Pseudolabrys taiwanensis: one gene and its partners. The protein of the gene in region 3 interacts with the protein of the main gene of each other region in a pairwise test. Links are inferred from orthologs where the notes say so. Each region holds a gene or a part of one and is shown on either strand. Other genes may lie near its edges.

Region 1 (2,932 bases), 1.2 Mb from region 3 along the record:
CTCAATCCGAACGTCGAGGAAATCCTCTATCCGGCGATGGAGGACTTCCAGCTCGACCTCATCATCGGCGAGGGACCGGCGGCGCGCTCGGTGAAGATCGACCTTGCGCCGTTCACCTTGGTCGGCGCGACGACGCGCGCCGGGCTGCTCACCAATCCCTTGCGCGACCGTTTCGGCATTCCGGTGCGGCTGAACTTCTACACCGAGGCGGAGCTGGAGCTGATCGTCAAGCGCGGCGCGCGTGTGCTGGGGCTCGGCATGACCGAGGACGGGGCCAATGAGATCGCGCGGCGCGCGCGCGGCACGCCGCGCATCGCCGGGCGGCTGCTGCGGCGCGTACGCGACTTCGCGCATGTCGAAGGCGCGACGGCGGTCGATCGCAAGATCGCGGACCGCGCGTTGTCGGCATTGGAAGTGGATGCGGCCGGTCTCGATGCCATGGACCGGCGCTATCTCAGCACCATCGCGCTCAACTACGGCGGCGGACCGGTCGGCGTCGACACCATCGCGGCGGCTCTCTCGGAGCCGCGCGATGCGATCGAAGACATCATCGAGCCTTATCTCATCCAGAAGGGTTTCATCCAGCGCACGCCGCGCGGGCGCCTGCTCACCAGCGCCGCCTTCAAGCATCTCGGCCTCGCCGAGCCGCAGCGCGATGCGGCGCAGTTCGGGCTGTTCGGGGGTGATGAGGATGAGTGATAAGATCATCACCATCGTCGCCGCGCTGATCCGCGACGACGAGGGGCGGATGCTGCTGGTGCGCAAGCGCGGCACGTCGGCCTTTATGCAGCCGGGCGGCAAGCCCGACGCCGGCGAGGACGACGTCACGGCGCTGTCGCGCGAGATCACGGAAGAGCTCGGCTGCGCGGTCGACGGCGACGATGTGCGCCCGCTCGGCACGTTCGAATGCGCGGCGGCGAACGAGCCGGGCTATCGCGTGCGCGCGGCGGTCTATGCCGTGAACATTCTCGGTGCCGTCCGCGCCCAGGCCGAAATCGATGAGGTGGTGTGGGTCGATCCGCGCGCGCTGCCGGATCTGCCGCTGGCGCCGTTGACGCGCGATCACATTCTGCCCCTGGCGGTGTAGGTATTGCGTCATGGCCGGGCTTGTCCCGGCCATCCACGTCTTTTATGTCGTGACATTCGAAAGAGCATGGATGCCCGGCACGGCCGGGCATGACGGTTGAGAAGCGGTGTCCTTATGACCTCCATCGATGGCGAGATTCGCGACGGCAAGCACTATCAGCCCGTGCGCGTGTATTACGAAGACACCGACTTCTCCGGTATCGTCTATCACGCGAGCTACCTGCGTTTCATGGAGCGCGGGCGCACCAATTATCTGCGGCTCATTGGCGCCGATCATCGCGCGCTGTTCGAACAGGCCGAGAAGGAGGCGCCCGGCTTTGCCTTCGTCGTGCGCCACATGGACATCGCCTTCAAGAAGCCGGCATTCATGGACGACCTCCTGGAGATCGTCACGGCGCCGGAGGACGTCAAAGGCGCTTCCGTGATGCTGCATCAGAAGGTGATGCGCGGCGAGGACTTGCTGGTCGAGACGCATGTGCAGGTGGCGTTTGTTTCCGGCGGCCGCGCCAAGCCGATCCCCAAGCCTTTGCGCATCGCCATGAAGGCGGATCTCGACACCGGTACGCCCGGCGGTTGATCGGGGCGTCTCCTTACCGATTAGCAAAAGCGTCTCGGCTCGTGGCGGCGGCGGCCGCGTCGAAATACGCTTGACAAAGTTTTGTACCGATCGGTACAGACCGGCGACATCGCTGTCTTTGTCTCTTGAAGGAGCTCCGATGTCGCGTCCCCCGCTGCCGCCATTCACCGAGGAAACGGCCCGCCAGAAAGTGCGCATGGCCGAAGATGCTTGGAACAGCCGCGACCCTGCACGTGTCGCGCTCGCCTACACCGAGGACAGCCGCTGGCGTAACCGCTCGGAGTTCCTCGAGGGTCGTGACGCCATCGTCGCCTTCCTTACCCGCAAGTGGCAGAAGGAGCAGGATTACCGGCTGATCAAGGACCTCTGGGCCTTCAGCGGCAACCGCATTGCCGTTCGCTTCCAATACGAGTGGCACGACGCCAAGGGCGACTGGTTTCGCTCTTATGGCAACGAGCAGTGGGAGTTCGACGATCAGGGGCTGATGCGGCGGCGCGAGGCGAGCATCAACGACGTCTCGATTGTGGCAAGCGACCGTCGCTTCCATTGGGCCGCGCCGGGTCCGCGCCCGGCCGATGTGCCGGGGCTGGCCGCGGTGCCGTTCTGAAGACGCGTAAGACAACGGCGACGCCGGCCGCCAACCGCGCTGGGTTGCTGCCGCAGCTCGGCGAGGTGTTTCGCGAGCACGGCTACGAGGGGGCGAGTCTGACCTTGATCACCAAGGCGACGGGGCTCGGAAAAGGCAGCCTTTATCACCTCTTCCCCGGTGGCAAGCAGCAGATGGCCGCCGAAGTGCTGGTAGAGATCGACGGCTGGTTCGAACGCAACGTGTTCGTGCCTTTGCGCAAGACGGAAGACGCGCGCGCAGGCATCGCGCACATGTTCGACGCGGTCGATGCCTATTTCCGCTCGGGCCGCCGCGTCTGTCTCGTCGGCGTGTTTGCGCTCGGCGCCGCGCGCGACGAATTCGCCGCCGCCGTGCGCGGCTATTTCAAGGCCTGGGACGAGGCGCTCGCCGCCGCGCTGCGTCGCGCCGGTTATGAGCGCGCCGAAGCCGCGGCCTTGTCGGAAGACCTGCTCGCCGGCATTCAGGGCGCATTGGTGCTGGCGCGCGCGGCCGACGACGCCAAGGTGTTCACACGCACGTTGGGACGGCTGAAGAAGCGCGTCGGCATCAAGTAACGCGGGCCGCAGTCAGTCCTCCTCGCGTGCTTCCTCATCGAGCCGCTGCCGCAGAGCAGCGAGCACGCGGCTCGCGGCGGCGAGGTC
Region 2 (3,129 bases), 450 kb from region 3 along the record:
TCGATCGAGACGAACCGCGTCTCCACCTTGTCGCCGCGTGTCTCACGGGCGCTAATGGCGCCATCGAAGCCGTCATACACCTCCCGCGACAACAGATTCTTCAGCGAACGGCGGTCGCCCTCGGCAAAAGCCGTGACGATCATCTCGTAAGCTGCGCGGGCACCAGTGAGGAAGTTCTTCGGCTCGAAAGAAGAATCGGCCGCCACCACGGCATCGAGGCCGTTGGCGATCGCGGAGCCGGGCTCGGCGATTCCCTTCCAGCGGACACCGCTCTCCGCAGGCTCGACCGGCTCGTTCACCTTCGGTGTGCTGGCCTCGGCCTGCCGGTTCGGCAGCGGCACGACATTCTCCGGCGCCGGCCGCACGGGCTCACGCGAATAAGGATCGTAAGGCGGGCGCTCCCGGCCGGTGCGTTGACCGAGCACGCTGCGCAGACGCAGGAAAATGAATACTGCGAGTGCCAGGAAGATGATGGTGTAGATGTCGAACACGTCTCGCATGCTTTCGGCTACTGTGACAGCGGATCGGCCAGGACCGCCGCCCGGTCGCGGATGGAATCGGCGTGGCGGCCGGGTTCACGCATACTATTTATGCCTATGTAAGCGGGTAGCCGCGCCGATCCATAGGACAAATGCGCCAAATATGCAGGCGCTATCGGCCTGCCGAAGCTTAGACGATCCGGGCCACCGACGCCAACCACACACCTGCCGGCGCCAGGTACCGAAATACGCACGGTTACGGCCGTATTCCAGCCGCTCTCTGCGATTTGAGGCAACGGGAGCGCCGATGTGAGTAAGACGCGATGAATGTGGCGAAAGTCCTGCTTTGGGTTGTGCTGGCGCTGCCAGTGCTCGAGCTGCTGGCCTTCGGCGCCGTGGCGGCGACGATCGGCTTCGGCTGGGCGCTGATCCTGCTGCTGGCGGGGTCATTCGCCGGCGCGCTGGTGCTGCGCCATGCCGGCGGCAACCACATCGCCCGCATGCGGGTGGCGATGGCCGAAGGCAGTATCTCCTCCCTGGCGGCGGACACGACCGGCGGCCTTGTGATTCTCGCGGGGATTCTACTGTTAGTTCCAGGGTTTATCACCGACGTGGTGGCGTTGGGCGTCCTGTTGTCGACCCTCTTCAGGGCCCGCCGCGATCCGCCGCCGCGCGCCGACGGGGTCGTCGACCTCGACCCCGAGCAATGGCACCGGGTCCCCGAACCTGCCTTGCGCGACGACCGCGATCCCGGGCGCCGACCCGGTTAACCGGCCCCGGCGGTGGGCACCGCGCATCCTTGTTCGCCTCAGGGCCCTATGTTAGCCAACCGCCGCGCGCATTCCGCAGCATGCGGGGGCGCCGACCCTTCCTTAAACGTCCGGGCGCCCTGCCGCCACGCGAGGAGAATTCATGTCGACGACCAATGGCGGCCCGAGCCAGGACAATCAGCCGCAGCTCAACGTTGTGGCTCAGTACATCAAGGATTTTTCGTTCGAAAACCCGAACGCGCCGCGCTCGCTGCAGGGCGGCACCGAGCCGCCGCAAATCGGCATCCAGATCAATGTCGAGGCGCAGCCGCTCTCCGACACTGACATCGAGGTGTCGCTCAAGCTCGAAGGCAAGGCTGAGCTCCAGGGCAGCCTGATGTTCGGCTTCGAACTGGATTTCGCCGGCGTCTTTCGCATCGTCAATGTGCCGCAGGAAAGTCTGAACGCGATCGTGCTGATCGAGTGCCCGCGTCTGTTGTTCCCATTCGCGCGCGAGATCATCGCGACGGCGGTGCGCAACGGCGGCTTCCCGCCACTGCTGCTCGATCCGGTCGACTTCGTCGCGCTGTATCGTCAGAAGATGGCACAGCTGCAGCCGAGCGAGTTCCCGCAGGCATAAGCCGCGTACGTCCTCGAGCGCTATCGTTTGTCATGGCCGGGATACGTCCCGGCCATTTTTTTGTGCCTTGTGCGCGCTCGTTTTCCGATCGACGCATAGACAATTGCACGCAAAACAATCGCGATAAACGCGACGTCCCGCAATACTCCATTAACTGCAATTCCTTATCTGTGAATAGCCGGATGACGTGTTGGTCCGTCTTGAGCCGCCCATACAGCCTCCTTCACAAACTCATTGATGTAAGCGTCTTGGCCTGCCTTTCACTCGGCGGTCTTTACCTTGGCGCGCGGATCGGTCTGGCACCGCGCGATCCGAGCGCAAGTGTCGCCGTCATCTTCCCACCGTGGACGAGCGCGGCCGACACCGTGGCACAGTCCGTCGCGCATCGTGGACGGTTCATGCGTTTCGGCGGCGTACCGTTCATTGCCGTGGTCATGCCCGACGACGATCATTACGCCGATGAAACTCTCGCCACCGGCGCCTGGCTCGTTCTCGATTCACGCCTGCTCGCGGCATGCGCCGGCGTGTTCTCACCTTTGGCGTCGGCCACATGAAAAGCCTTGCTGCCTTTCAACACGCGGTGGCGCAAACGCTGACGGTATTGGCACTCGCGCACGTACCGCTGCTCGGCCTGTTCGCCGCCGCCATCGGCAGGCCGGTCTGGCCGAATGTTTTCATTGCTGCCGCGCTTGCCACCGCGCCGGTCCTGGCAATGTTGCTGAAGCGGCCCACCATCGTCGTCGCCATTGCGCTCTGTATCGCTCTGATCGGACAGACCTCGCTGCTGGTTTTCATCTTCGACGGCCATCCCTGGCAGGTCGAGATGCACTTTTACTATTTCACGGTGTTGGCGCTGCTGTCCGGCTTCTGCGAGTGGCCGGTGCTGGTGGTGGCCGCCGGCTTGATTGCGCTGCACCACCTGAGCCTGAACTTTTTGCTACCGTCGGCGATCTATCCGGGCGGCGCGGACCTGTTTCGCGTCGGCTTTCACGCCGCCGTCGTTATCGTCGAGACCGCCATGCTGATCCGGATCAGCATCGCTATCCGCGGGGCCTTCACGGGCGCCGATGCGGCGCAACGTCAGGTGCAGGAAGCGGCGGAGGCTCTCGCGGCGAATGCGCGCGAACGCGAACGTGAACTCGCCGCCACGACCTACCGCGCCGATCGATTGGCGCAACTTCTCGCGCGCTTTCAGCACGAGATCACGGAATCGACCGATCTGCTCTACGAGGCCGCCCAGCAGTTGCAGCACGATGCCGAC
Region 3 (3,614 bases):
GGACTATCAGCTCCGCATCGTCGTGCCCGACATCGAAACCTACGATGTCGTCTACCAGCGCATGATCAGCCGGCTCGAGTTCTCGGACATCAGCTCGGCCATCGCCATGGAAGAAATGAAGTACACGACCGCCATTCCGACGAATTACATCGCCACCAAATAGCGTCTTCGCCGCCGCTCCGGGCAGACGAAGAAGGGGCGTCGCGGCAGCTCACATCATGAGGGCGCAGAGCGCCCTCATGCGAACCGGCCGTGGCAGTGCTTGTACTTCTTGCCGGAGCCGCAGGGGCAGACCTCGTTGCGGCCGACCTTGCCCCAGGTCGTGGGGTCCTTCGGATTTCGCTCCAGCACCGCCGTGCCACCGTCGCCGGGAGCGAGCACTGGCGTCGCCGACAGCGGCGACAGCGACATCTCGTCCTCGCCTGTATTCGGGTCGAGGTGATGCGCCTGCATCGGCGGCAAGGTCTGATCCTGCTCTTCCGGCGGCTGCTGCACGACCTCGACGCGCATGAGCTGCGCCGTGACGGCCTCGCGCAGATGCCCGACCATGCTTTCGAACAGGGCGAACGCCTCCGCCTTGTACTCGTTTAGCGGATCGCGCTGGCCGTAGCCGCGCAGGCCGATCACCTGACGCAGATGGTCCAACTGGATCAGATGTTCGCGCCAGAGATGGTCGAGCGTCTGCAACAGGATCGACTTCTCGACATAGCGCATGACGTCGGGGCCCCACTTGGCCACCTTGCCCGCCATCCACTCATCGGCCCGGCGCTTGATGCGGTCGGTCACCTCTTCGTCGGCGATGCCTTCTTCCTTGGCCCAGTCCTGCACCGGCAACGCCAGGGTGAGCACCTCGCGGAGCTGCTCGTCGAGCCCGGCGGTGTCCCACTGTTCCGGATAGGCGTTCGGCGGGATGTGCTTGGCGACCATCTCCTCGATGACTTCGTGACGCATGCCGACGATGGTCTCGTCCACCGTCTCGTCGCGCATCAGGTCGAGCCGCTGCTCGAAGATCACCTTGCGCTGATCGTTCATCACGTTGTCGAACTTGAGCAAGTTCTTGCGGATGTCGAAGTTGCGGGCTTCGACCTTCTGCTGCGCCTTTTCGAGCGCCTTGTTGATCCAGGGATGAACGATCGCCTCGTTCTCCTTCAAGCCGAGCTTGGTCAACATGCCGTCGAGCTTGTCGGAGCCGAAGATGCGCATCAGATCGTCTTCGAGCGACAGGAAGAACTTGGAGTGACCCGGGTCGCCCTGACGGCCGGAACGGCCGCGCAGCTGATTGTCGATACGACGGCTCTCGTGCCGTTCGGTGCCGAGCACGAAGAGACCGCCGGCGGCGAGCGCCTTCTCCTTAAGGTGCTTGATCTGCTCGCGGATGGCTGCCGCGCGCGGATCCCGGTCGCGCTCGCCCCAATCCGTAATGTCGGTGATCTCCTGGCGGATGCGCATGTCGGCATTGCCGCCGAGCTGAATGTCGGTGCCGCGGCCCGCCATGTTGGTGGCGATCGTCACCGCGCCGGGCACGCCGGCCTGGCTGACGATATAGGCTTCTTGCTCGTGATAGCGCGCGTTGAGGATCGCGAAGACCTTCTTCTGCGTGTCGCCGGAGTAAAGGTCGCGGAACGCATTGGTGTCGGCAAAGTCGTGCTGTTCCCAGCCTTCCTTGCGCAGCAATTCGGCGAGCAGTTCGGACTTTTCGATCGAGGTCGTGCCGACCAGCACCGGCTGGCCACGCTTGCGGCAATCGTCGATCAGCGTGATGATGGCGCGGTATTTCTCCGCCGCCGTACGGTAGACTTCGTCGTCGTCGTCGATACGCGCCAGCGGCTTATTCGTCGGCACCTCGAGCACATCGAGGTTATAGATGTCGAGGAACTCTTCGGCTTCCGTCAGCGCCGTACCGGTCATGCCGGCGAGCTTCTCGTACATACGGAAGTAGTTCTGGAACGTGATCGAGGCGAGCGTCTGGTTCTCCGGCTGGATCGGCTGGCGCTCTTTGGCCTCCAGCGCCTGATGCAGGCCTTCCGAATAGCGGCGGCCCGGCATCATGCGGCCGGTGAACTCGTCGATGATGACCACCTCGCCGTTGCGGACGATGTAGTCCTTGTCACGTTGGAACAGCTTGTGTGCGCGCAGAGCCTGGTTGACGTGGTGCACGACGGAGACGTTCTCGACATCGTACAGCTTGCCGCCCTTGAGCTGGCCGGCCTCCCGCAACATCACTTCCATCTTTTCCATGCCGGCTTCGGTCATGGTGACGGTGCGCTGCTTCTCGTCCACCTCGTAGTCACTATTGTCCAGCCTCGGGATGAAGGCGTCGATCGTGTTGTAAAACTCGGAACGGTCGTCGAGCGGACCGGAGATGATGAGCGGCGTCCGCGCTTCGTCGACCAGGATCGAGTCGACTTCGTCGACGATGGCGTAGACGTGACCGCGCTGGACCATGTCTTCCAGGCGGTACTTCATGTTGTCGCGGAGGTAGTCGAAGCCGAGTTCGTTATTGGTGCCGTAGGTGATGTCGCAATCGTAGGCCTTCTTGCGTTCGGCGTCGTCGAGGCCGTGCACGATCACGCCCGTGGTCAAACCGAGGAAGCCGTAGACCTGGGCCATCCATTCGGCGTCGCGCTTGGCAAGATAGTCGTTGACCGTCACGACGTGCACGCCGCGGCCGGAGAGCGCGTTCAGGTAAACCGGCAGGGTCGCGACCAGCGTCTTACCTTCGCCGGTCTTCATCTCGGAGATCTTGCCCTCGTGCAAAATCATACCGCCGATGAGCTGCACGTCGAAATGCCGCTGGCCGAGGGTGCGCTTGGCCGCCTCACGGACGGTCGCGAAAGCCGGCACCAGGATATCGTCGAGCGAGGCGCCCTCGGCGACCTGCTTCTTGAACTCCTCGGTGCGGGCGCGGAGCTGCTCGTCGGTGAGCGCCGCGACCTCTTTCTCGAGCGCGTTGATCGCAGCGACCCGCGGTTGATAGCTGCGAATCCGCCGCTCGTTGGCGGAGCCGAACAGCTTGCGGGCAACGGCGCCGATCATAGGGGCACTCCTGGTCTTCAATGGCCGGGGCGTTTTACCACGCCGCCGCGGCCGGATTTGGCTTCCGGCGCTCCGGAAAACGGCTCTTTTCGGGCAATTTCGGCGCGAACCGCGCTTGTTTAAGCCAATTCAGCCGAGGTCGTTCCGAGAGATAGGAGGGGGTCCTAATATTGTCAATTGTTGGCTCCCTACGCCGTTAACCCTCGCATTCGGTGCCGGGACCGTGAAGTTTCCCCCTGTCACGCTGCCATTGCAAAGCCATGGTTGTTGGGTGACAAGTCGGCTCGCGCCCGCGTTTTGCGGACGCTTCCAATTCCAAAGGACCGTTCATGACGACCACCCTTCCAACCGGACGCCCGGCGCGCCGTGCCGGCGCCCTCGCCGCCGGCTTGGCCTGCCTGCTGGCGCTGCTGTTTGCGTCCGCCGGCCCGCTGGCGGCCCAGGACAAGGACCCGCTGGTGGCCAAGGTCAACGGTGTCGAGATCCACGAAAGCGATCTTGCCGCCGTCGAGGAAGAAGCCGGTCAGCTTCCGCCGATGTCGGCGGACGCCAAGAAGGATTATCTGGTCACGCTGCTG

Evidence for each region. Proteins that work in one complex are often made in the same cells at the same time.
Region 1: the proteins of secA (region 3) and ybgC interact in binary tests that used the Escherichia coli proteins (3 or more experiments, as listed by UniProt). The link is inferred for Pseudolabrys taiwanensis from one-to-one orthologs.
Region 2: the proteins of secA (region 3) and secB interact in binary tests that used the Escherichia coli proteins (3 or more experiments, as listed by UniProt). The link is inferred for Pseudolabrys taiwanensis from one-to-one orthologs.

Annotation. Positions count from the first base shown.
Region 1 is NZ_CP031417.1:2,328,567-2,331,498, reverse strand. Bases 205-2,932 are described here. They hold ybgC (tol-pal system-associated acyl-CoA thioesterase), read left to right. Parts: upstream 205-1,201; coding sequence 1,202-1,663; downstream 1,664-2,932. Other genes in these bases: DW352_RS11170 (MarR family winged helix-turn-helix transcriptional regulator), read right to left, coding at 2,858-2,932; DW352_RS11175 (TetR/AcrR family transcriptional regulator), read left to right, coding at 2,315-2,845; DW352_RS11180 (nuclear transport factor 2 family protein), read left to right, coding at 1,803-2,270; DW352_RS11190 (NUDIX hydrolase), read left to right, coding at 692-1,087; ruvB (Holliday junction branch migration DNA helicase RuvB), read left to right, coding at 205-699. In the rest of the region: more of ruvB, read left to right, coding at 1-204.
Region 2 is NZ_CP031417.1:3,982,395-3,985,523, forward strand. Bases 205-3,129 are described here. They hold secB (protein-export chaperone SecB), read left to right. Parts: upstream 205-1,391; coding sequence 1,392-1,868; downstream 1,869-3,129. Other genes in these bases: DW352_RS18905 (Tim44/TimA family putative adaptor protein), read right to left, coding at 205-500; DW352_RS18910 (FxsA family protein), read left to right, coding at 803-1,249; DW352_RS18920 (hypothetical protein), read left to right, coding at 2,117-2,422; DW352_RS18925 (methyl-accepting chemotaxis protein), read left to right, coding at 2,419-3,129. In the rest of the region: more of DW352_RS18905, read right to left, coding at 1-204. UniProt on the Escherichia coli protein: One of the proteins required for the normal export of some preproteins out of the cell cytoplasm. It is a molecular chaperone that binds to a subset of precursor proteins, maintaining them in a translocation-competent state.
Region 3 is NZ_CP031417.1:3,537,413-3,541,026, forward strand. What follows is about bases 38-3,399. They hold secA (preprotein translocase subunit SecA), read right to left. Parts: upstream 3,037-3,399; coding sequence 238-3,036; downstream 38-237. Other genes in these bases: DW352_RS16820 (Lrp/AsnC family transcriptional regulator), read left to right, coding at 38-163; DW352_RS16830 (peptidylprolyl isomerase), read left to right, coding at 3,366-3,399. Outside these bases: more of DW352_RS16820, read left to right, coding at 1-37; more of DW352_RS16830, read left to right, coding at 3,400-3,614. UniProt on the Escherichia coli protein: Required for protein export, interacts with the SecYEG preprotein conducting channel.